Regions from separate parts of the Exiguobacterium sp. H66 genome, predicted to be linked through region 4. Evidence: riboswitches for the same ligand, from Rfam matches in the RefSeq annotation. Region 4 holds a riboswitch; each other region holds the start of a gene.
The links. A riboswitch is a leader RNA that binds a small molecule or an ion and turns the genes downstream of it on or off. The one in region 4 is predicted to bind S-adenosylmethionine.
Positions count from the first base shown of each region.

Region 1: linked by a shared signal. The riboswitch ahead of KNP88_RS05490 (methionine ABC transporter ATP-binding protein) and the one ahead of KNP88_RS09350 (alpha/beta hydrolase) in region 4 are both predicted to bind S-adenosylmethionine.
Region 2: linked by a shared signal. The riboswitch ahead of KNP88_RS08445 (LLM class flavin-dependent oxidoreductase) and the one ahead of KNP88_RS09350 (alpha/beta hydrolase) in region 4 are both predicted to bind S-adenosylmethionine.
Region 3: linked by a shared signal. The riboswitch ahead of KNP88_RS03915 (methionine ABC transporter ATP-binding protein) and the one ahead of KNP88_RS09350 (alpha/beta hydrolase) in region 4 are both predicted to bind S-adenosylmethionine.

Region 1 covers NZ_JACSMQ010000002.1:430,076-436,051, forward strand. The annotation lists gene KNP88_RS05480 (alpha-glucosidase) at 1-1,103, opposite strand, end outside; gene KNP88_RS05485 (aminotransferase class I/II-fold pyridoxal phosphate-dependent enzyme) at 1,270-2,457, shown strand; SAM riboswitch class I at 2,520-2,626, shown strand; gene KNP88_RS05490 (methionine ABC transporter ATP-binding protein) at 2,710-3,723, shown strand; gene KNP88_RS05495 (methionine ABC transporter permease) at 3,713-4,378, shown strand; gene KNP88_RS05500 (MetQ/NlpA family ABC transporter substrate-binding protein) at 4,412-5,227, shown strand; gene KNP88_RS05505 (CAP domain-containing protein) at 5,714-5,976, opposite strand, start outside.
Region 2 covers NZ_JACSMQ010000004.1:100,192-106,167, reverse strand. The annotation lists gene KNP88_RS08460 (PhoX family protein) at 1-208, shown strand, start outside; gene KNP88_RS08455 (SRPBCC family protein) at 294-752, opposite strand; gene KNP88_RS08450 (ATP-grasp domain-containing protein) at 857-1,804, opposite strand; gene KNP88_RS08445 (LLM class flavin-dependent oxidoreductase) at 1,801-2,859, opposite strand; SAM riboswitch class I at 2,932-3,036, opposite strand; gene KNP88_RS08440 (DUF975 family protein) at 3,228-3,902, opposite strand; gene KNP88_RS08435 (DUF2325 domain-containing protein) at 3,970-5,238, opposite strand; gene KNP88_RS08430 (DUF817 domain-containing protein) at 5,331-5,976, opposite strand, start outside.
Region 3 covers NZ_JACSMQ010000002.1:111,835-117,810, forward strand. The annotation lists gene sufC (Fe-S cluster assembly ATPase SufC) at 1-227, opposite strand, end outside; gene KNP88_RS03900 (MDR family MFS transporter) at 384-1,610, opposite strand; gene KNP88_RS03905 (MetQ/NlpA family ABC transporter substrate-binding protein) at 1,683-2,510, opposite strand; gene KNP88_RS03910 (methionine ABC transporter permease) at 2,543-3,208, opposite strand; gene KNP88_RS03915 (methionine ABC transporter ATP-binding protein) at 3,205-4,227, opposite strand; SAM riboswitch class I at 4,306-4,412, opposite strand; gene KNP88_RS03920 (bifunctional cystathionine gamma-lyase/homocysteine desulfhydrase) at 4,472-5,638, opposite strand; gene KNP88_RS03925 (PLP-dependent cysteine synthase family protein) at 5,631-5,976, opposite strand, start outside.
Region 4 covers NZ_JACSMQ010000005.1:12,203-18,178, forward strand. The annotation lists gene ribE (riboflavin synthase) at 1-565, opposite strand, end outside; gene ribD (bifunctional diaminohydroxyphosphoribosylaminopyrimidine deaminase/5-amino-6-(5-phosphoribosylamino)uracil reductase RibD) at 550-1,596, opposite strand; FMN riboswitch at 1,756-1,900, opposite strand; SAM riboswitch class I at 2,052-2,156, opposite strand; SAM riboswitch class I at 2,372-2,474, shown strand; gene KNP88_RS09350 (alpha/beta hydrolase) at 2,535-3,293, shown strand; gene KNP88_RS09355 (thymidine kinase) at 3,476-4,093, opposite strand; gene KNP88_RS09360 (DedA family protein) at 4,276-4,926, shown strand; gene KNP88_RS09365 (type B 50S ribosomal protein L31) at 4,962-5,207, opposite strand; gene rho (transcription termination factor Rho) at 5,305-5,976, opposite strand, start outside.

The sequences.
Region 1 (5,976 bases), on a different contig from region 4:
TACAGAGAAGCATCCGAGAAACGAATACCCGTCATCCCGATTTCTTCTCCTTGATAGACATATGGGATACCCGGTAACGTGTGTAACATCAAGCCGAGTAATTTGGCGCTCTCGACACGATAGCGCTCGCTACCGAAGCGCGTGACTTGTCTTGTATGATCGTGATTATTCAAAAATTGTGAAGCGACGCCTTTCGGGTACAGCGCATCATACCACCGTTTTTGAATCTGTTTGTACCGCAGTAGGTCCATTTCTTCCATGTCATCGGCGACTTCGAAATGAAACAACGTCTGTAACTCCTGACGTTCTTCACTGACATATAACAGCCCGTCATCGGGACCGACAAACGGAATCTCCCCGACCGTAAACAAGTCTTTCCCCGCAAGAACTTCCTGATGCATCTCCTGTAAAAATTCATGGACTCCCGGTTGATTGCCTAAGTAGGACAAGTCAAACGGATCCTCCACATCGTCAAACGCCGCTCGTTTTTTAATCAAGTTAATGACATCCATCCGGAAACCATCGATGCCTCGGTCGATCCACCATCGCATCATCGCGTAGACAGCTTGACGGACGGCAGGCTGTTCCCAGTTCAAATCAGGTTGTTCTGAAGCAAACGAATGAAAATAGTACTGTTGCCGTCCTTCATCCCATGTCCATGGACTCGGCGCAAAATACGACCGCCAATTGTTTGGTGGTGTTTCTTTTTCCCCGTCATGCCAAATGTACCAATCTGACTTATCATTCGTTTGATCACGGCGCGACTCCTCAAACCAGTGATGTTGATTACTTGTGTGATTGACGACAAGATCGAGAATGATTTTTAAGCCGCGCGCATGCGCCGATTCAATCAGCTGGTCCAAATCTGCCATCGTGCCGGCTTTCTCCATGATGCCGTAATAGTCAGCGATGTCGTAACCGTTGTCGATATCAGGTGATGTATAACAGGGGTTAAGCCAAATGACATCCACCCCGAGTGAGGCGATGTAGTCGAGCTTTTCGATCACGCCCCGCAAGTCCCCCATCCCGTCTCCATTCGAGTCGTTAAAACTCCGCCAGTACACTTGATAAACGACGGCTTCTTTCCACCAGGTCCGATTCATCTTTTCCATCTCCCGTCTAGTAGTCGATCGATTACTTGTCTAGTGTATCAAGAACATCGTCTGAAATTGGAATGTTCTTCTAATTTTTAAGGAATTTTAAAAAACCTCTTTCATTTTGACTGAAAATTCGCTATTCTTGACGACAATACCTGAAGGAGGAACAGAGATGAAACATTTCGCCCCATCGATCGCCATCGATCGCTTGCCCGATCCCGTCTTCGCAGAACTTGCCCAACGGATCGGTTCCGTCAAAGCCGCAGGACACGACGTCATCACCCTTGGTCAAGGAACGCCGGACCAAACGACACCCGTACATATTCTCGATGCTTTAAAACAAGCCATCGATGATGCAAGTAATCTCCAGTACCCCCCGTTTCGCGGACATGATTTCTTAAAACAGGCCGTCGCTAATTTTTATGAATCAGAATTTGGCGTGTCGGTTGATCCGGCGACAGAAGTCGCGATTTTACTCGGAAGTAAGGCCGGCATCGTCGCCCTTCCGCAGACGATCGTCAATCCCGGTGAAGGGGTCATCGTCCCGGACCCTGGTTACCCGGATTACTTATCGGGCGCAGCACTTGCCGGTGCGTATCCGATCACGCTTCCGCTTCTCGCTGAAAATAGCTTTTTGCCTGACTATGATCTCCTCGATTCGCTTGACGTCGAACGAGCCCGGATGTTGTTCCTCAACTATCCGAGTAATCCGACCGGTGCGACAGCGACGGCAGCGGCTTTTGAACAGACGGTCGCGTTCGCTGATGCACATGACATTTGCGTCGTCCATGACTTAGCGTACGGCGGGATCAGTTTCGATGGTCCGACGCGGAGTTTCCTCCAGACGGAAGGCGCTAAGAATGTCGGGATTGAGTTGTTTTCACTCTCTAAACGGTTCAACATGTCCGGCTTCCGGATTGCCTTTGCAATCGGTAATCCGTCCGTCATCGCGAGCATCGAAACATACCAGGAACACCTTTACGTCAGTGCCTTCACACCGATCCAGCATGCAGCGACGGTCGCACTTTCAAGCGATCAGACATGTGTTCGTGAACTGAGTGCCTTGTATGAGACGCGACGTGATGCGTTGTTCGGTGCCTTAAACGAAATCGGCTGGGCAGGACCGGTTCCGGGTGGTTCGTTCTTCGTCTGGCTCCCTGTTCCGTCCGGCTTCACGTCCCAAAGCTTCACCGATCATCTGCTCGACGAAGCGCACGTCGCCGTGACACCGGGTCACTTCTTCGGTACGTATGGTGAAGGCTACGTCCGAATCAGTCTGATTGCCGATGTCGACCGGCTCGTCGAGGCCGTCAAACGAATCGGGACCCTTCAGTTGTTCCAAACCGCCGTTGCCGAATAATTCTGAAAAAACGTTTGACAGATGGGAATCATTTCCGTTAAAGTAAATCCCAACAGCATAGCTACTTATCGAGAGCGACCGAGGGATTAGGCCCAACGACGTCCGGCAACCACCAGTAATGGAACGGTGCCACATCCTACAGAACTTCTTTTGTTCTGAGAGATAAGTTACGAAATTCTACACTTCGTCGCTTTTTTCTGGTTGCTCTCTAACTGGAAAAAAGCGATTTTTTTGTATCGGGAGGGAAACATCATGATTGAGTTCGCACACATCACAAAACAATTTGTCCGTGACCGCACACCGATTTTTGCATTAAACGATGTCAACTTAACGATTGAACAAGGGGAAATCTTCGGCATCATCGGTGAATCCGGCGCCGGAAAAAGTACACTCTTACGGTTGATTAACGGACTCGAGACACCGACGAGCGGTACGGTCATAGTAGACGGAGCCAATCTATCACGTGTCTCCAAAACGTCTCTCCGCAAACTCCGTCTCCGGGTCGGTATGATCTTTCAACACTTTCAACTGATTCAGTCCCGCACCGTTGCCGACAATATCGCGTTCGCCTTAAAGGCTGCCGGTGTCAAACGGCGTGAGTTCCCGAAACGGATTCAAGAATTAACGGCACTCGTCGGACTCGAAGGATTCGAGACGAACTATCCGAGCCAACTCAGTGGTGGACAAAAACAACGCGTCGGCATCGCACGAGCGCTCGCCAACAATCCAAACATCTTACTCTGTGACGAAGCGACATCAGCGCTCGATCCCGTGACGACGCTCCAGATTCTCGATTTACTGAAAGATTTGAACGCCCGGCTCGGTTTGACGATCATCCTCATCACCCACGAAATCGACGTCGTCAAACAAATTTGTCACCGCGTTGCCGTCATGGCGCACGGTGAAGTCGTCGAAGTCGCTTCGACTTACGCCATATTTAGTCAAGCCGAACATCCGGTCACAAAACATTACGTCGATACGGCACTCCAAATCGAGTTACCGGAACGGATTTTACGGACGACACCCGGCAAAGTCATTCGACTTCAGTTCATGGGTGAAAAAACAGGTGAGAGTACCTTATCTGAAGCCATCAAACAATTCGATATCGCAGTCAGCATCCTACATGGGAAGGTCGACTACATTCAGGACGTCGCGTTTGGCGTCTTAATCGTCAGTTTGACGGGACCGACACTGCACGTGAATCGTGCCTTAACCTGGCTCGAGGGACAGTTGCACGCAATCGAGGTGATTCAAGATGTCGCTTGACCGGTTTACGACAATGCTTCCCGACTTAACGAAAGCACTCGGAGAGACGGCCTTCATGGTTGGCATTTCACTCGCCTTCGCCATTATCATCGGAATTCCACTCGGGATTTTATTATTCATCACCGACCGCGGACTCTTTTTCCAAAACGTCTTCATTCGAACGACGTTGGACTTCGCCATCAACATCGTCCGCTCGTTACCATTCATCATCCTACTCGTTGCTTTGATTCCATTGACGCAACTCATCACGAAGACGACGATCGGTCCTGCTGCCGCCTCGGTCAGCTTGAGCGTCGCCGCGATTCCGTTTCTCGCCCGACTCGTCGAAACCTCACTCCGTGAGATTCCGCCCGGTTTGATTGAAGCAGCAGAAGCGTGCGGGGCGAAACCGCTTCGCATCATTATCAGTGTTCTCCTTCCGGAAGCATTGCCCGGAATCATTCAAGGCTTGACGTTGACCTTGATCAGCCTGATCGGATTCTCAGCGATGGCAGGGATCGTCGGTGGCGGCGGAATTGGTGACCTCGCGATCCGGTTCGGTTATTACCGGTACGATAACGTCGTCATGATCATGACGATCGTCGTGCTCGTCGTCATCATTCAAGTCATTCAGGCACTCGGAAACCGGTTCGCACGTGTCGCCGATAAACGATAACTTACAAATAGAGAACGCAAGGGAGAGATTACGATGAAAAAACGCTATGTCTTTTTAGCAACAGGATTATTAGGAGCAAGCATCTTAGCTGGATGCGGTGACAGCAGTGCAAATGAAGAAACGAAGTCCATCAAAATCGGGGCGACGAGTGGTCCGTATAGCGATATGGTCAAAGAAGCGATTCAACCGGGACTCGAAAAGAAAGGCTACAACGTCGAAATCGTCGAATTCAGTGATTACATTCAACCGAACCTTGCCCTCGGGAGCGGTGATATCGATGCCAACCTGTTCCAGCACTCGATTTATTTAAAAACGTTTGCGAAAGAAAAAAATCTCGATCTCACAGGGCTGATCACTGTCCCAACCGCACCGATGGGATTATACAGCAAGTCCTATAAGACGTTGGACGATGTCAAAGAAGGTGCTGAAGTCGCAACACCCAATGACCCGACGAACCAGGCACGTGCTTTGAACCTGCTCGCCGACCAAGGGTGGATCGAACTAAAAGCAGACGCCGATCCACTGACTGTTTCCGAAAAAGATATCGTCAAAAACCCGAAAAAACTCGTCATCAAACCGCTTGAAGCAGCGCAGCTCCCACGCGCTGTCGAAAGTGTGGATATTTCAGCCGTCCCGGGAAATTTTGCCCTCGCTGCGAAATTTGACTTACTCGATGCACTCGCACTCGAGACGATGGACGAGCAGTACCGTAATCTGGTCGCCGTCAAAACAAGTGATCAAGATAAACAACTTGCAAAAGACTTGACGGCCGTCGTCCAATCGGATGCTTTTAATGATGTAATTGAAAAATCATTCAAAGGATTCAGCAAACCGGACTGGGCGAATTGAGTGACAGTGTCTGTGTCACTTTTACAGAAAGACCTTTGTCTTGCCTACCCCCCGAAGATAAATGATATAAAAAAGAACCGGACGGCTCCATCTCCTTTTAACAACAGGGGTGGGCCGTCCGTTTTTTCGATAGTATCTCTGTTACTCGTCGCTCCGCCTTCCCGAATCGCAGCCTTTCTCAGGTCTTCTTCCATTAGAAAGCCTAAAAAGATTTGCTTCCACGTGACTCCTACGGGAAAAAGCGCAAGGCTCGCTTGCGCTGTCAGAGGCAGGCGAGACCCTGCATCTTGACCTGTAAGGGAAAGAGGCAACGGCTTGCGCCTCGCCCGAGGAAAGCACGGGAAGTAAGAATCTTTCGTACCACTTATATCAACCACCTACGTTTTTTGATTCGTAAGATATCACGTTTCCCGGGACTCAAGACAAACCAAAAAGCCTAGGTTCCCATTGACGAGAACCTAGGCTTTACTTTAGTTTGTGCTATTTTCACGGTGTTCTAAAGTTAATCGTAAAGTACGGTGCATCTTTTCTAAACGCCACTCCGACATCCGCTTGTTTGAAACCACTTTGCATGATATTCTCACGATGCCCTTTTGAGTTCATCAATCCCCAGTGGGCAGCGAAGACATTCGGATACCCCATCGATAAGTTTTCACCCGCCATCGAGAAGCGAATGCCTTCTGCCTTCATCCGGTCGAACGGGTCACGGCCTTCAGGATCCGTATGCGAGAAAAAGTTATTCTCCGCCA
Region 2 (5,976 bases), on a different contig from region 4:
TTCGCTCGATCGTGTCGGTGGCTATAGCTACTTGCTCAGCAACTACCAACACCCAGGTGAAGGTCTTGACGGCAAGCAGATCACAGCAGTTGACCCGAAAGAACTTGAACAAGCGATGCAAGATGGCATCGGCATCCAAAAAACAGGTGGTGTCGGCTACCTCTCCGGTCTTCCGACAGGCACAAAATCATACTCGCACCACCATTAAGTAGAACAATGACCGACTGCGTCGTTCTTCACTAAAACAGGTGTCTCCCCGTTTCCGTCATGACCGGAAGGGAAGACACCTGTTTTTAGTTTTGGATTTGTTTAACCTCTGTTTCGAGCCGCTCGAGAAATCCTTTGACAATTTTCTCGTTTTCACGTTCTCCGCCTAACGATAAGAGACTGCGACCGACGAAGTTGACGCCTTCATTTTTCCCCGTGTAAATCAAACGACAGTTCGTCGCATCGATTCGCTTCAGCGCAAACGACATCTCAAGGCGAAACATCTTCGCTAACGTAAAACCAATCGTATTTTGTTTATAGTCCGGTTCATTCGTATAAGCGAGATCGGTCACGATGTAGGTTTCAAGACGATTCCCTTGCATGTAGGTTTGGCGGTACGTCGATCCGACGACGCCCGGCTTACGTTCAATCACCTCATGTTGGACTACCCCCGGAATGAGTCGTTGCAGTCGATCGTGATCAAACAAATGCCACGCCTGTTCGATTGGAATCGCAAGTACTTTTTCTTCACGCCACGTCACCATGACACCACCTCCTTTTAGTTTAAAAATACCCTGATGTCCGTCGTTCTAACGCTCGACTACGGCACAATCAGGGTATTTTTCTTACTTCAAGTGGATTTTGATGTTCACTTCACGGTTTGACGTTCTAACACATGACCGAGGAATTTGGCGAGTTCCAGCATCCCAAACTTCCCAGCTGCCGCTTCAGCGTCCGAATTGTAATTCGTATTCGTGTTGACGTCATACGTATAAATCGTCCCGTCCGCATCCTTGATGAACTCAATCCCGGCGACCGCAATTTTATTTTCCTGCAAGAACGCTTCATACTGAGCGATGATTGGGTCATCGAACCCATCGACAACTTGGAATTTCATCGGTGTCTCTGCCGCCTCTTCCCCAACCGGGCAGAACAAATCATCGATGACACAAGCATCCGCGGGGCAGAGCTCGAATCCTTCCGACGTATCGACACGGACCGCATAGACGAACTTACCACCAACGAATTCACAACGCGTAATATACGGTTCAGGTGCTTGAATGTACTCTTGAATCAACGTGATGCCGTCGACCGGCTCATCGAATGTCGGTCCGTCAAGATACGTCTCGAGTGCTTCAATCGAGTGGAACAATTGAACGCCGAGTCCTTTACCGGCACGATTGTGTTTCGTGATGAACGACGACACTCCGATGTTTTGAGCGGCTTGGACGATTTGATCACGTCCGACGGCTGCCGTCGTTTTCGGAACACGGATACCTGCTTTGCGTAAGGCGGTGTATTGGTTGATCTTACTGACCTCGAGTCGTAACGCACGGGTTCCGTTGAAAACGGTCCGATCATGTTCTTCGAGCCAAGCGAGGACCCCTTCCGTCAATTCTGGTGCATACCGGTGTCCGCGTGTATGGGACGAGGCACTCATCCGGCTGTAAAAAACGCCTTCCGGTGGTGTTTCGTCGAGCGGGACGACCCCTTCGTTGAGGTGCCACTGTTCATACGGTAAGTTGAGTTCCTCGAGTCGCTTGATTAAATGATCCGTCCATTCCTGATTTTCGTGTAAAATATGAATTTTCGTCATTTTAGTTGACCTACCTTTCGTTTCGCTTCGACGCGTGGCATGACCTCGCGGGCAAAGCGTTCCATTTCTTCGAGTTGCGGAGAAAATTGGAGCAAGAGCAACGTCACCCCGACCGCTTCAAATTCAAGAATCCGTTCTGCGATTTGATCCGGCGTCCCAATCAGATTCGGACGCAGTCCACGGTTTGAGACGGAGTAATCATTTCGTTTGACCTGTTGTTCGAGTTGCGATTTACTGACGAAGTCGTCATATCCGGCATATCCGGCACCATCTTCTTTGACGTTCGTAATCCGGCGCCATTCTTCGAGCGCTGCTTCTTCCGTCTCGCGACAGATGATATAGGCTGCCAGTCCGAAACTCGCAAGCGGCTGCTTCCCGGTCGCCGCGCGGCGGATTTTCATATCCGTAATTTTCGTCGCGACTTCATCAACCGTTCCCCCATGCATGACATAGGCATCACAGTGATTGACGATCGTCTGTTTCCCCGTCTCACTCTCACCACCAGCGTAGAGCTTGATTCCGGGACGCTGAACGGGTTTCGGGTGAAGCTCTGCCCGTTCCAGCTGATAGTAGTCTCCGTCAAAACTGTAGGGTGATGCGTCCGCCCATAATCCTTTCATGACCGTCACGAATTCTTCCGTCCGGGCATATCGTTCGTCATGGGCTGTAAATATCCCATTGTATTGACGGGCTTCTTCCTCCCACCAGGCCGAAACGACGTTGAGCGTAAAACGTCCGTTACTCAACTGATCGAGGTTCGCCGCCATTTTCGCTGTCGTCGCCGGATTATGAAAACCGGGCCGGACGGCTGTCATGATTTCCAAACGTTCCGTTGTCGCCGCAATCGCCGCTGCCGTCGTCCACGCCTCAAGACTCGGTTCGGCTATTCCTTTAATGTCGTTTAAATTCAATTCTGCAATCAATGTCGTAGAAAAGCCAATCCGTTCTGCCGTCTGTGCGACTTGTTTCGCATAATCGAATGTCGCTGGCATTTGTTCATCCTCGACGTTTCGTAACCAACCTCCGAAGATTGGTAACCAAAATCCGTATTCCATCCCCTTTGCCCCCTTTTTGCATAAAAAATCGCTCTTTTCGTTTAGAAAAGAGCGACGAATGTCTACTGTCGGCTCTTATCTTCAAAGGAATAAATTCCTCTTGGAAGTAGCACCTTCCGCTCATGCGGGGTTGCTGAAGTGTCGTCGGGCCAGTCCCTCGACTTCTCGTGATAAGAATAATTGAAATTAGCGTACATCTTTTAGCAGAGTAAAGCAACCTTTAAACCTTCTTTTCCTATCGGAATTAAAAAAACATTTGGAAAATCACTCTGTTTCTTGATACTTCTTTGTCTAGAAGCTAAAAACAGGGATTGCGCATCGGTTTAAGATGGCAATCCCTGTTTTGTATGGTGCTGTTCAAAATCAATTCATTCTGGTGATACGAACGGTGAGTCATTGTGATTTGCATCCATCATGGCTGTCCGGTGACCAGTCGTCGAAACTTCTTCCCCACGCACGCGATCATAGAACTTCGCGATTGTGACGCTGAAGTACGGGCCAATCCAGAGGAAACCGATTCCGAGCGTAATGATTCCGAGCAAGAACCAACCGATGAACGAAAGGACGAGGAAAAACGCCTCTTTTTTGTGTCCATCCATCATTTGGCGTGAACGCGTAATGGCATCAAGGATGCCAATCGATGGTTCGTCCCGAATGATGTAATACGTCAACATGTAAGAGAATGACTTAATGATTCCTGGAATGATGAAAAGTAAGAACCATAGCCCTAAGAAAAAGGTTTGGACGATTGACACTCCAATGGCTTTCAAGAACATTTTGTACGGCTCAAACAAATCTGCGACTTTCGTCTGCTCGTCTCGGGCAACGGATAGGGCGAGCCATGACCATCCCATTGCAACCGGTAAGGTCAACACCGTCAAGAGCATACCAATCAGGTCGATAAATTGGAAATCCTCTTCGGGTGAGGACGCAAATCCGTTCGGAACGCCTTGAATGATTAAGAACAACAACATCATTAATGCCATGAAGCCCCATCGTCCCTGCAACGACTCGCGCGCTGCTAATTTTAATTGTTTTGACATCGAAAGATCCTCCTCAAAAATAAGTGCTACCTTTCTTTACGGTTTATTTTTGAGGAGGTTTCACTTTTTAACGCTTGTCTTTTAGTAAACGTTGGACCATTGCTTTCTCAAGTTGTTGCTGGCACGCCGTATACAAAGAGCGTCGTCCATCGAGTCGTTCAATCGCAAACGGAATATCGTGCTTTTTTGCTTGCACGAGAACATGTGCCGCTGCTGCGTGGGAGACGCGACTTTTGATGACGACGATCGCATCTGTCTTTTTCGCGAGACAGGCAATTTTTTTCGCAGCTTGGGCGTCACCGCCAAGATGGATTAATTCAATCCCTGTCTCCGCAAAGAAGTCGCGGTAGACGGCGCGCTGTTGCTCATTACCGACGATGACGAGACGCATGCCGTCGTAGGAAGCAAAATCGAGTGCCGTTTTATCGACGAATTCGATTGGTTGACCGGGTAATGTCGTCGTATCGAGACGTTCGAGTTGCTGGACTTTCTTTTCCCGGAGGCGCCGCTCTTTTTTGACTTTCTTCGCCTTCGGTTTCCGTTGCATCATCTTGTCGTAGCGTCCTGTTTTCGTCTGTTTGTTTGCAGGTGACGCAGTGACGGACTCGGGCGAACCACTCGATACGTCGCGTGCCGGTAATTCCGTCATGGTCGGTACTTCGTAATGAAATGCGTGTTTCCAGACAATCGTCAATGTCTCCGGATGACCTTTCCACATGACGAGGTCGACGAGTTGACCTGCTTTCAGTTGGAAGAACCGCATGTCTTCGAGTGGTGTCGTGTAATAGAACGGTTTTCCCGTCTCCTCTTGCAGTGGACCGTCAATCGTCGCTTCGATGATGCCATGGTTCTTGACGATACACTTTTCAAAAACGATTCGCTCTGCAAGTGGTTTTACTTGATCCGTCGCGACGACGGCTAAGATTTCAAGCGACGTCCGGCGCTCATCTTGATGTAGGACTTGGACACGGACTTCCATCCCATGCTCCAGGTTCCAGTCACGGATTTCTTTTTCTGAGACATGACTGTTTGGCCATTCCCGTAACGAGCCACCCTTTAATTGCCGTTCAAACGTATAGGAATACCGTTGTTCGACAGTCCGTTCAACTTCTTCCTTCCGTTCCTGAATCATTTTGATCGGGAGGCTAGATGGTGTTTCCGGACGTTCTACTAGTTTCGTCGTTGTTTGACGTGGCGCGTAGTACTGCGACAGCTGGACCCATTCATCGATTCCGTTGATTTCTTCAAGTAACAAACCCCAGTCGTCTGCTGTCTCGACGATGTTCAGTTTGCTTGTAACTAACTCCTTCGCTCGTTCGATTACGTGATGCATCATGTTAAAAACCCCTTTGCTATTTTTTCCAACTATAGCAAGGTCATGATGCTTCACCCGCGCAAAAAAACAACCTGGTATTTTTTTGTTATGGGTTACGATTTAACTTCGACTGCGGAGTCGTCACTTCGGTATTTTTCGACGACGACAATCAAGACGGTAATGATGACGAGTAAGAACCAAGACGATAATTTGCCAAAATCGACAAGTGCCCACCCCTCTTGCTGATGCGGATAGACCCAGCCCTTAAAAAAGGTGACGATGTTTTCCGCCAGCCAAATGAACCAGGCAATTAGTAAAAATGATAAGACAAGCGGGAGACGGTAAACCGTATCCTCTAGTCGGAAGTAGACCCACGATTTAAAGAAGACGACGATGACGAGTCCCATCAAGAACCACCGTAAATCGAGCATCCAGTGGTGCGTAAAAAAGTTTAAGTAAATCAAACTCCCGACAGCAAGTGCGAGGGTCGGACGTGGAAAGGACGTAAACCGAAGATCAAGTCGCCGAAATGCCTGACAGATGTAACTCGCGACACTGGCATACATGAAGCCCGCATAGAGCGGAACACCCAGCACCTTCGAAAATGCGTCTTCCGGATAACTCCATGAACCGACGTGGACTTTAAACAGCTCAAGTCCTAATCCAATGACGTGAAAAATAAGAATCAGCTTGAACTCTTCTTTCGTTTCATAACGGGTCACGAGTAAGGCGACTTGGACGAACAGACACCACAGTAAC
Region 3 (5,976 bases), on a different contig from region 4:
ACTTCCATCTCAAGAACATCTTCTCCGTCGAGTGTGACTGATCCAGATGTTACTTCATACGTTGGGTGACCCATCAATGCAGACGCGAGTGTTGATTTACCTGTCCCGTTTGGTCCCATGACCGCGTGGATTTCGCCGCCTTTGATTTCTAAGTTAACGCCTTTCAAGATTTCTTTGCCGTCGATTGCGACGTGTAGATCTTCAATCTTCAAGTGTGAAGCCTTCATGTAGAATCCCTCCATCTATTCATTTCGTGTCTGACGATTCAGTTCACGAGAGTTACTAATTTAGTATCATTCTAATCTTAATGAATCATACCACATTATTCAAGCGTCATCGCTCATGGTTTTTTCTCAAAATGAAGCCTTTTAGTGAGAATGACTTTAAAGTGATACAACTTCTTTCTCTTCTTCCACCTTCGATCGTCTGTGAACCCGCTGTGACAGTAAGAGCAGTGGTATTCCGAGTAATGTCAAGAGGGCTAAGCAACCAAAAATCGGCAACGGACGATCGGCGCCAAAATAAAAAAGTAATTGTCCGCCGATGACCGGTCCGATTGACTGACCAATCGATGTTAAGCCCATCGCTCCAAAATAACTGCCCCGTAATTCCGGTTTCGCAAAACTATCGGTCAAGATATCCGTCATCGTGAACATCATCACTTCCCCGCACGTGAAGATGAACATCGCACCGATCATCAACCAGACCGTTCCGGCATTCCCCATGACGAATAAACCGAACGCGACGGTCGCAATCCCGACCGTAATCGAGACGAGCGGCGACGTCTTCATTCCGAACTTCATGATCGGGTACTGGACGACTAATACGGTCACGGCATTAATCGTGATCAATAAAGCAAACAAACTAGTCCCACCGGACAGTAACGTCGTCGTCGTCAAAAATTGCGGCAACGTCGAGTTGAACTGACTGTAGCCGAGAATCCCGAAGATGATACCGGCGAGGGCAAACGTGAAAGCAACGTCCGTTTTCAACAGTTGAACGGTTGCGCCGAACGAAACTTTTTTCCCGCCGTGACTCTCTGTGATCGGATACCGCTGAAACAGGATAAAAATCGCAATCCCGTACGCGAGATAAACAAAGGCTGTTATATAGAAGGTAATCGCTGTATTGCCGGCACTGAGCAATAACGCAATCCCCGGCCCGATCGCAGCCGCGACATTGATCATGGCATAACGGATGTTGAAGACGAACAGTCGATTTTTTTCATCCGTCGTGTCACTGATCAGGGCACGGGCGGATGGTTCAAAAATGGAGCGAAACACGCCGTTCAAGGCACTCAAGGTAAAGAACGCCCAAAACGTCTCGACCTGTGCCAAGGCGATGAAGACGAAAACGAAGCCGAGTGTTCCGGTCAGCATCATCGTCCGACGCCCGTAACGGTCAGACAAGGTCCCGCCGATGAAACTCATGACAAGACTCGAGACGGCTGAAATACTGAGGACCCAGCCGACATCGACCGGGCTGAACTTCAGCACCGTCGATAAATAAATCGCAAAGAATGGCATCGTGATGAACGTCCCGAGCCGTGAGAAAAATGTTCCGAGCAGGACGCCGATCGTCAGCGGATGTAACTGTCGTAAACGGTGCACCTAGAATCCCCCTTCAACTAAAAAAATAATGCATTCTTCCATTATATAGGAAGAATGCATCATTCGAGTGAATTATTTGCTGACCGGAACGACGGCCCCTTTATATTCTTTCGTAATCCAATCCTGTGTCTTTTTCTCGTGTAAGATATCGAGCAATGCCGTCACACGCTCGTCTTTTTCATCACCTTCACGCGTGACGATGATGTTGACGTATGGTGAAGACTCATCTTCAAGGGCAATCGTGTCTTCTAACGGGTTCAAACCGTTATCAATCGCGTAGTTCGTGTTGATGAGGACAGCATCGCCTTCATTGTTTTTGTACGCTTGCGGCAAGAGTGACGCTTCGATATTCGTTTTGAACTCAATGTTCTTCGGGTTTTCCGCGATATCGCTAAGCTGAGCATCTGTCGTCTTACCGTCTTTCAACTTAATTAAGCCTTCGTTTTGGAGGAACGTCAAGACACGTCCACGCTCCGCGACGTTTGAGCTCGTCAAGATCGTTGCACCTTTCGGTAACTCGTCAAGCGACTTATATTTTTTTGAGTAGACACCGAGCGGTTCAACGTGGACGCCGCCTGCATTTTCAAATTTATAAGATTTGTTCTCTTTTTCCTGTTGCTCAAGGTACGGAACGTGTTGGAAATAGTTTGCATCGATTTCTTTTTCAGCGAGTGCCTTGTTCGGCAACACATAATCTTGGAACTTTTTGATTTCGAGTTTGTAGCCTTTTGCTTCATACTCTTTTTGAACGTGCTCTAGGATTTCAGCATGGGGAACGTTTGAAGCACCGATGACAAGTGTCTTCGCGTCGTCTCCTGACGACTCTTCCCCGCATGCTGCAAGACTGACTGCTAAGACGGATACTGCTGCTGTACCGACGAATTTTTTCCAAAGTTTCATGAATAATTCCTCCCAAGTTAACTAAAATAGTATTATCGTTTATCGATTGCTTTTACGAGCAGGTCACCAATAATTTGAATGATGAAGACGATGACGAGAATCAACAATGTCGCGATGGCGATGACATCGTTTTGAGAACGCTGGAAACCTTCGATATATGCCATGTCCCCGAGTCCGCCTCCTCCGACTACTCCGGCCATTGCCGTGTAACCGACGAGCGCGACGAGCGTGACGGTGATACCGGAGACGATCGCTGGTAGTGCTTCCGGAATCAACACTTTATAAATGATTTGGAACTTCGTTGCCCCCATCGATTCCGCTGCTTCGATGACACCTTTGTCGACTTCACGCAGTGCCAGTTCGACCATCCGCCCGTAAAACGGTGCCGCCCCAAGAATCAGTGCCGGAAGTGCCGCTGTTGGTCCTAAGAACGATCCGACGATGATGAGCGTCACTGGAATCAATAAAATCAACAATATAATAAACGGAATCGAACGGAAGATGTTGACTAAAAAGCTGAGCACGGAATACAGTGCCCGGTTCTTAAACAATAAGTCTTCATTCGTCGCATACAACAACAGACCAATGATTAAACCGAGTATGAAAGTCGCTAGACCCGCGACGGCTGTCATATAAACGGTACTGCCGGTCGCCGTCCAGACCATTTCCCAATCGAGGTCGTTAAAGAATGTCGTCATCGGTGATCCACCTCCACTTCCACGTCACTCGATTGAAGTTTCGCGATGACCGCTTGTGTTTCATGTGCCGCACCAATCAGTTGGATGAACAACGTTCCGAGTGCACCGTCTTGCGTCTGTCCGACGTTCCCGCCGATGATATTAAATAATAAGGTCGAATCTTTCATGACTTCTGCCAGGATCGGACTTTCTGCTGTCGAACCGACGAATGTCAGCTGGACGATTTTCCCTGTCGGATAGCGCTCACGAAGTTTCGCGAACGTCAACTCGTTTTCTGTAGACGACGTCAGTTGTTTGACGAATTCTTTTGTCATCGCTTGTTTCGGATGCCGGAAGACTTCTGAAACAGGACCCTGTTCGACGATTTTTCCGGCCTCCATGACGGCGACCCGGTGACAGATTTTTTGAATGACGTGCATCTCGTGTGTGATCAAGACGATCGTCAGTTTTAGTTTTTTATTGATGTCGACGAGTAACTCTAAGATCGAGTCCGTCGTTTTCGGATCAAGGGCGCTTGTCGCCTCGTCACATAATAAGACGTCCGGGTTTGATGCCAGTGCGCGGGCAATCCCGACGCGTTGTTTTTGTCCACCGGATAGTTGTGACGGATAAGCGCCTTCGCGGCCGTCGAGTCCGACGAGTTGAATCAGTTCGGCGACGCGTTCTTTCCGGCGTGCTCTCGGATATCCGCCGAGTTCGAGCGGGAACATGATATTTTCTTCGACTGTCCGTGACCAGAGCAAGTTAAAGTGCTGAAAGACCATCGAGACATTTTTCCGGACGCCGCGTAATTCTTTCGGTCGTAACGTCGTCATCTCGACACCGTCAATTTGAATCGAACCGCTTGTCGGTGCTTCTAACATGTTCAGCAGGCGAATCAAGGTTGACTTCCCTGCACCGGAATAACCAATTATTCCGAAAATTTCGCCGCGCTCAATCGTGAGATCGACGTTTGCGACAGCTTCGACTTCGCCGCGCTTCGAGCGATAAATCTTTCCTACATCCTGTAAACGAATCACTACTGTCCCTCCTAAACATAAAAAAAGTGCGCACGTTTTAGAGCAAACGCGCGCACTTTCAGTACACAAAACCATTTGCTCTCATCTTGCAGACGTTCGTCTGCTGGAATTAGCACCACTTCGGAAATAAATTCCGCGGTTGCCGGGTTTCATCGGGCCAGTCCCTCCACCACTCTTGATAAGAGTTATCGGTATTTAGTTGTTTTTAATATATTTTGAATATTAGCAGGGGTTATTTTGCTTGTCAAACAGTTTTTTCAGAAACTTTTTCGAGCAAACTGAAAGCATGCGTTAAATCTTCTTTCAAATCCTCTGCATCTTCAAGTCCGACCGAGATCCGGACGAGACCATCCGTGATGCCGAGTTCCGCCCGACGTTCTGCTGGAATCGATGCATGTGTCATCCGTGCCGGAACGGAAATCAAACTTTCGACCGCCCCTAAGCTTTCAGCAAGCGTGAAGAAGTGTGATGCTTCCACAAGTTTCTCTGCATTTGCAGCTGAACCGACATCAAAGCTGATCATCCCGCCGAAACCAGTCGCTTGTTTTTGCTGGATCGCATGACCGGGATGCGATGCAAGTCCCGGGTAGAAGATGTTCGAGACGACGTCTTGCGCTTGCAGGAAGCTGACAAGTTCATGTGCTGTCTCTTCGATCGCTTCCATCCGGATACCGAGCGTCCGTAATCCACGGACAAGCAAGAAGCTGTCTTGCGGTCCGAGAATTCCACCCGTCGAGTTTTGGATGAAGTGGAGTTCTTCGCCGAGCGTATCATCGTTGACGACGACAAGCCCTGCGACGACGTCCGAATGGCCGCCGATGTATTTCGTTGCACTATGCAGCACGATATCTGCCCCAAGCGCGATTGGTTGTTGCAAGTATGGTGTCGCGAACGTGTTGTCGACGACGAGCTTCAAGTCGTGACGACGCGTGATGGCTGCGATCGCTTCGATGTCCGTCACTTTTAATAACGGGTTCGTCGGTGTCTCGACGTAGAGCATCTTCGTGTTGTCCTGAATCGCCGCTTCCGTCGCGCTGAGATCCGTCGTATCGACGAATGTCACTTCGATGTTGAACTTCGGTAGGACACGTTGCATCAAGCGGAACGTTCCGCCGTAGACGTCGTCCGTCATGACGATGTGGTCGCCAGACTGAAGCAGATTGAAGACAGCATGGATCGCCGCCATTCCTGATCCGAACGCGAATCCACGGACGCCTCCTTCAAGATCGGCAATCAATCGTTCGATGCTCGTCCGCGTCGGGTTTGCTGTGCGCGAGTACTCATACCCGTCTTTTAATTGACCGATTTTTTCTTGCTTATATGTGCTCGTTTGATAGATTGGCGGTGTAACGGCACCCGTTGCCTTGTCTACACCCGTTCCTCCGTGAATCAACGTTGTTTTTTTACGCATGTGTCTCGTCCACCTTTTCAAAGATTTGTTGGCTCAAATACCGTTCTGCACTGTCTGCGAAGACGGTGACAATCGTACTTCCCGGATGGCGCTGGGCGATATCGAGCGCCGCGGCGAGTGCCGCTCCTGCTGAACTGCCGACGAGTAACCCTTCACGTGCCGCCAGTTCATGGACCTTCGTAAAAGCATCCGAATCAGAAATCGTATGAATTTCATCAACTAAATCACGAGAAACGAGACTCGGCCATTTGGCTGTCCCGATTCCTTCTGTTTTATGCGGTCCGGCTGGCCCTCCGTTGAGGACGGAGCCTTCCGGTTCGACGATTGCCCCTTTTGTC
Region 4 (5,976 bases):
AGAGATGTTTCGCCATCAAGTCACATTCGATATTGACGAGCGCACCCGTCTGCAAGCGATCGAACGTCGTAACTTGGCGTGAATGGGGAATCAATGAAATCGTCACCGCATCGTTTCCGACATGTTGCAGCGTCAGGCTCGTACCATTGATTGCAATCGATCCTTTCGGAATACAGTACTTGCTCCAGTCCCCTGCTTCAAAGCGGTATTCCATCGCTTCGCCGTCCGGTCGCCGGCTGAGAAACCGAGCCGTCCCGTCGATATGCCCGCTGACGAAGTGACCACCGAACCGTCCATTCGCCGGCATCGCGCGTTCGAGTTGAACGGCTGCTCCGACCCGTAACGTCTGAAGCGACGTCGCTCGGATCGTCTCATGGACCGCATCGGCCGTGAATCCGCTCTTCGTCATCGCCGTCACCGTCAAACAAATGCCATCAACGGCAATGCTGTCGCCAATCTTTGTTCCATCAAGTACTGCTGTCGCTTCAATCTCGAGCGCCAGCCCGTTCGGACGGGGGACTTTCCGTTTTATTGTGCCAAGTTCTTCAATCAATCCGGTAAACATGTCATCCTCTCCTTTCGTACATACTGGAGATGGACGTCCTGTCCGATTTGGTTCATTTTCACTAAATCAAAACGGTCTTCGATGTCCTGTTCCGTCGTCAGAGACTTTGTCCCACTGAAGAGGGACGGTGCCTGATAGAGTTCGATCGTATCCACGAGATCCGCTTCTAAAAATGCGGATTGAATCGTGGGACCGCCTTCAATCAACAGACTGCGAATACCTTGTTCATATAAAAGTTCGAGGATTTGGTCCGGTGTCGCATACGTCCCGACGAAAACCGTCACGTTCGCCCGTTCGCTTGTTCGTGGCTGTTCCGTCAACCAATACGTCGGATTCAATCCGTCATTCATGACTTGAAACTCATCCGTCAGGCGCCCCCGCCGATCGACGATGACGCGGACCGGTTCGATGCCGGTCGAACTGCGCAATGTCAATGCCGGGTCATCGATGATCACCGTGTCGCTTCCGACGAGAATCGCGTCGTGTGTCCCGCGTAACTGCCGTCCGTCAGCACGTGCCGCTTCTGAAGTGATAAAGCGTTGTTCACCCGTCGCGACCGTCCCGTTCATCGTTTGGGCGACTTTCACTGTGACATGCGGACGTTTTCGTTCGATTGCCTTCCAAAACGGTTCGTATAATGCCTCCGCCTTATCTTTTAGCAACCCGACTTCAACCTCAATCCCCGCCTGACGGAGACGTGTGATACCGCTTCCTGCGACGAGCGCGTGGCGGTCCTCTGTCGCGATAAAGACGCGCGCAATGCCGGCTTTTAGAATCGCTTCCGTACACGGCGGTGTTTTGCCGTGATGATTGCACGGTTCGAGCGTCACGTAGAGATCGGCTCCGCGTGCTGCTTCACCTGCCATGAGGAGCGCTTCGACTTCGGCATGGGGTCCTCCCGCATAACGGTGGGCCCCAAAACCAACAATCCGCCCCTGTTTGACGATGACGCAGCCGACACTCGGATTCGGGCTCGTTTGACCGTTTAACATGTGTGCTAGTTGCATCGCATAACTCATGAATGTTTCCATTTTTTCCGCTCCTTTCAATAAAAAAGACGCCTCCTGTAAAAGGGGGCGTCGTGATTGAAGGATTGACGAAATAAGCGTCTCGCGTTTCTGTTTTTACACATACAGAAACAGACCTTTCCCTGAAAACATTTTTTCAGAAAATGGCACCAAGCGCATTGTTTCGTCCTTCTCCCATCCGGACTTTACCGTCGGCCTTGGAGTCTCACCAAGTCAGCCACAGTGCGTACACTGCAGGTCGCGGGCTCATCGATTTATCAATCGCATCACCGCCGGTTGGGATTTTCACCCTACCCCGAAGAACTGGTTATTGAGTTATACAGCTCAAGACTAGCACAGGTCATTCTAAAATACAAAATGAATTGTATTTCATTCTCTTTTTTAGGAAAACATCAAAAAAAGGACCCTTCTCTTAAAAGAAAAGGATCCTTCCATCTGCACTAAGGCAGAATCCGCTCAGCTCATCTTTCAGACAAACGTCTGACGGAATTGGCACAGTACGACGTAAGAAGTCTGTTGCCGAGGTTTCGTAGGGCCAGTCCCTCCACCTCTCTCGATAAGTGCTACGGTATGAAGTTCATATGTGTGATGTTTCAAGTCGTTCTTATGTCGTGAATCTAATGCTTACACTACGGGGATTCCTTTCTCAAGTCAACCATATTTTCAAAATTAAACCAAATTACCCAGTTTATCAATTTCGACTTCTTTTTGACGTCTTGACAACGTATTTCAATCAATGCTATCCTCTTCACAATGATTATTCCGACAATCCCTATACGATATATCAAGAGTGGGCGAGAGATCTGGCTCTACGAACCCACGGCAACCTGCAACATGCAAGGTGCTCCGACCAGCAAAGCCGATGCTTTGGATGATACTTACGAGAATCTCGTAGTGCGCCTAAAGCACTACGAGTTTTTTAATAGAAGGAGGAACCCTTTATGAATTCATCATCACCTGTCCTGTTTGGCGCAGAAGCTTTTTTGATTGAACGAGGTCCAATCGGTATTTTACTGTCTCACGGTTTTAACGCAACCCCTCAAAGCGTCCGTACTGTCGGAGAGCAGTTTGCCGCCCAAGGGTTTACCGTGTATGCCCCGCGTCTCGACGGACACGGGACGAGCATCCGTGATTTCGAAGCGTCGACTGCCGAAGATTGGAAACAAAGCCTCCGCCAAGGGTTCGACGTCTTAACCAATCATTGTTCGTCCATTTTCATCGCCGGACAATCGATGGGTGCGACACTTGCCCTTGCACTCGTCGCGGAAGGATTACCTGCTAACGGATTGATTACGATCAATGCAGCACTAGCGATTCCTGCCTATGAAGCATTATCTTTTGAAGACTGTCCACGCTACTTAAAAGAAAGTACCCCAGACATTAAACGTGAAGCGTTTGAAATCATCTATGACCAGGTCCCTGTCGTCTGCGCATCGGAACTTTTGACCTTGATTGACCAGACACGTCCACTCTTACCAGCCATCGAGATTCCAACACTTATTTTATATTCTGCCGAAGACCATGTCGTCCCGCCTGAAAGTTCGGATTACCTTTATCAAGTCATCGGTTCGACGGACAAACGGAGCTATTGCCTGCTTGACTCCTATCATGTCGCGACCCTCGATTATGATCAAGAAGCGATTGTCCGCGAGGCAACACACTTTGTGCACCAATATAGTCGTTTGACCCACACCGGTTGATGTCTTTCCTGCGCGAAAGCAAGGGATGAAGACTGTTTCGATGCGTGTTTCAAGCATCGACTAAGCCGTCCAAAACAATATGAATGCGCAAAAAAATGGCCGATGCTCCCTTGAAACGATGGGAGTATCGGCCATTTGATTGATGTTGTCCTGACTGATGAATCAGTCCTTCGTTTACTTCATCAGTTCTGTTGCTGTTTCTTCCATTGTTGCAGGGCTTGCGATTTCCCCGGCACTTCATGGCAGTGGCGGCAACGCGGCTCATACGACTCTGACGCGCCGACTAAAATGATTGGATCATTGTAGTTGGCAGGTCGACCGTCGATTAAACGTTGCGTCCGCGATGCCGGGTCACCGCACGACAGGCAGATCGCCTGCAGTTTCGTGACGAACTCTGCCCGTGCGAGAAGTTCCGGCATCTTACCGAATGGTTCCGCCCGGAAGTCTTGATCGAGTCCGGCACAGATGACACGTTTTCCGTCCTGCGCGAGGGCCTCGATGACATCGACGATTTCATCATCAAAGAACTGAACTTCGTCAATCGCGACCACTTGTGTCTCTTGTGCGACTGCCGCGTACACGTCACGGCTCGTCGCCATCGGTACCGCGATGACAGAGTTGCCGACGTGCGAAACGACATGTTCTTCATGATAACGGTCGTCAATTGCCGGTTTAAACACTTGGACCGGCAACTTCCCGTACTGAGCCCGGCGAACGCGTCGAATCAGTTCTTCCGACTTACCAGAGAACATACTTCCGCAAATCACTTCAATCCAACCATACTGATTTATTACATGCATCATTGCAGACACCGTCCTCTAAAATTAGTCACTTTAACGAGTATAGCCCGAATCGAATATAAGGAAAAGAGTTGACTTCTCGAAATCAAAAATCCATCCGTTCATTCCCATGATTCCCCACCTTGTCGTTTTAACCAGTCCTCATTTCCTGTACACTATAGAAGAAGAATTTATGAAGGAAGGTGTTCCCGATCCATCACATATTACATGAAGTGCTTCATCAATATGGTTCATTCGGACTTGCGATCCTTCTAGCCGGGGGGATCATCGGGCTTCCTGTTCCGGATGAAACGTTACTGATCATGTCCGGTTTTTGGATGCATCAAGGTAATCTACCCTTAATCGGAACGATTCTCGCCGCTTACGCCGGAAGCTGTATCGGGATGACGATCAGCTACCTGCTTGGTCTGAAACTCGGAATGCCGTTGCTTCATCGAATCGGACCGAAGTTTCGCATTTCTGAAAAACACATTGTCACAGCAGAAGCCGGCTTTCTTCGTTACGGCAAGTCGGTCTTGATTATCGGTTACTACATACCTGGACTTCGCCAACTGTCCGCTTTTTTTGCCGGTGTTTCGAAGATGCCGTTTCGGGTTTTCGCCGCCTATGCGTATACCGGGGCTTTGATTTGGATTAGTGTCTTTCTCGGCGCAGGTTTTTTCCTCGGCCGACATTTTTCCTTCAGTCGTCTCTTCGAACAATTCGCGACAAATCCTGACTTGCTCCCGTACGTCACCGGCATTGCCGGCGCAATCGGCTCATCGTTCGTGTTGAAGACTTACCTTACCTATCGCGCCCAGTTCAGTCTATACAAAAACAGCCTGCTCCAGTGATGGAGACAGGCTGTTTTTTAATGGATAGGTCGCAATTACTTGCGGCCGTATTTTTTGTTGAAGCGATCGACACGACCGTCTGCAGCGTTGAACTTTTGACGACCAGTGTAGAATGGGTGCGAGTCCGAAGACACATCCACGCGGATGAGTGGGTACTCGTTTCCATCTTCCCAAGTGATTGTTTCGTTCGAAGAACGAGTAGAACCAGTTAAGAATTTGTACTCAGTAGTTGAATCCATAAATACAACTTTGTTGTAGTTTGGGTGAATTCCTTGTTTCATGGTTGATTTCTCTCCTTCCGCCCTGGTTCATTTGCTGAGCCAGAGTAAGTTACCTTCCTATACTAAACGATTTTTCATCGTCTCGCAATACCTATTTTCAAGTCGGTGTATCTGTTTTGATCGTCCGTGGTTTAGCTGCTGCCCGGCGAATCGGCTTCTTCTTTTCCTTCAACAGTTCAACGAAGAATTCTTCATTATTTTTCGTATCCTTAATCTTGCGCAAGAAACTGTCGACGAACTCGTTTGATTCATTCATCGTCCGACGAATCGTCCACAACGCATCGAGTTGATCTTTCGGTAGGAGCAACTCTTCTTTCCGTGTGCCGGATTTCCGGATATCGATCGCCGGGAAGATGCGACGCTCTGATAGTTTACGGTCAAGATGAAGCTCCATGTTGCCGGTCCCTTTAAATTCTTCATAGATGACATCGTCCATCCGTGAACCGGTCTCAACGAGTGCTGTCGCGAGAATCGTCAAACTGCCGCCATGTTCGATGTTCCGTGCTGCTCCGAAGAAACGTTTCGGTTTATGGAAGGCAGCCGGGTCAATCCCCCCTGATAAGGTCCGTCCGCTTTGCGGGACGGTCAGGTTATAGGCACGCGTCAGACGTGTGATCGAGTCCATCAAGATGACGACATCTTTTTTATGCTCGACGAGACGCATCGCCCGCTCAAGGACGAGTTCTGAAATCCGAACGTGATTATCCGGTGTCTCATCAAACGTCGAACTGACGACGTCTGCTCCCGGTACGGAACGTTCGATATCCGT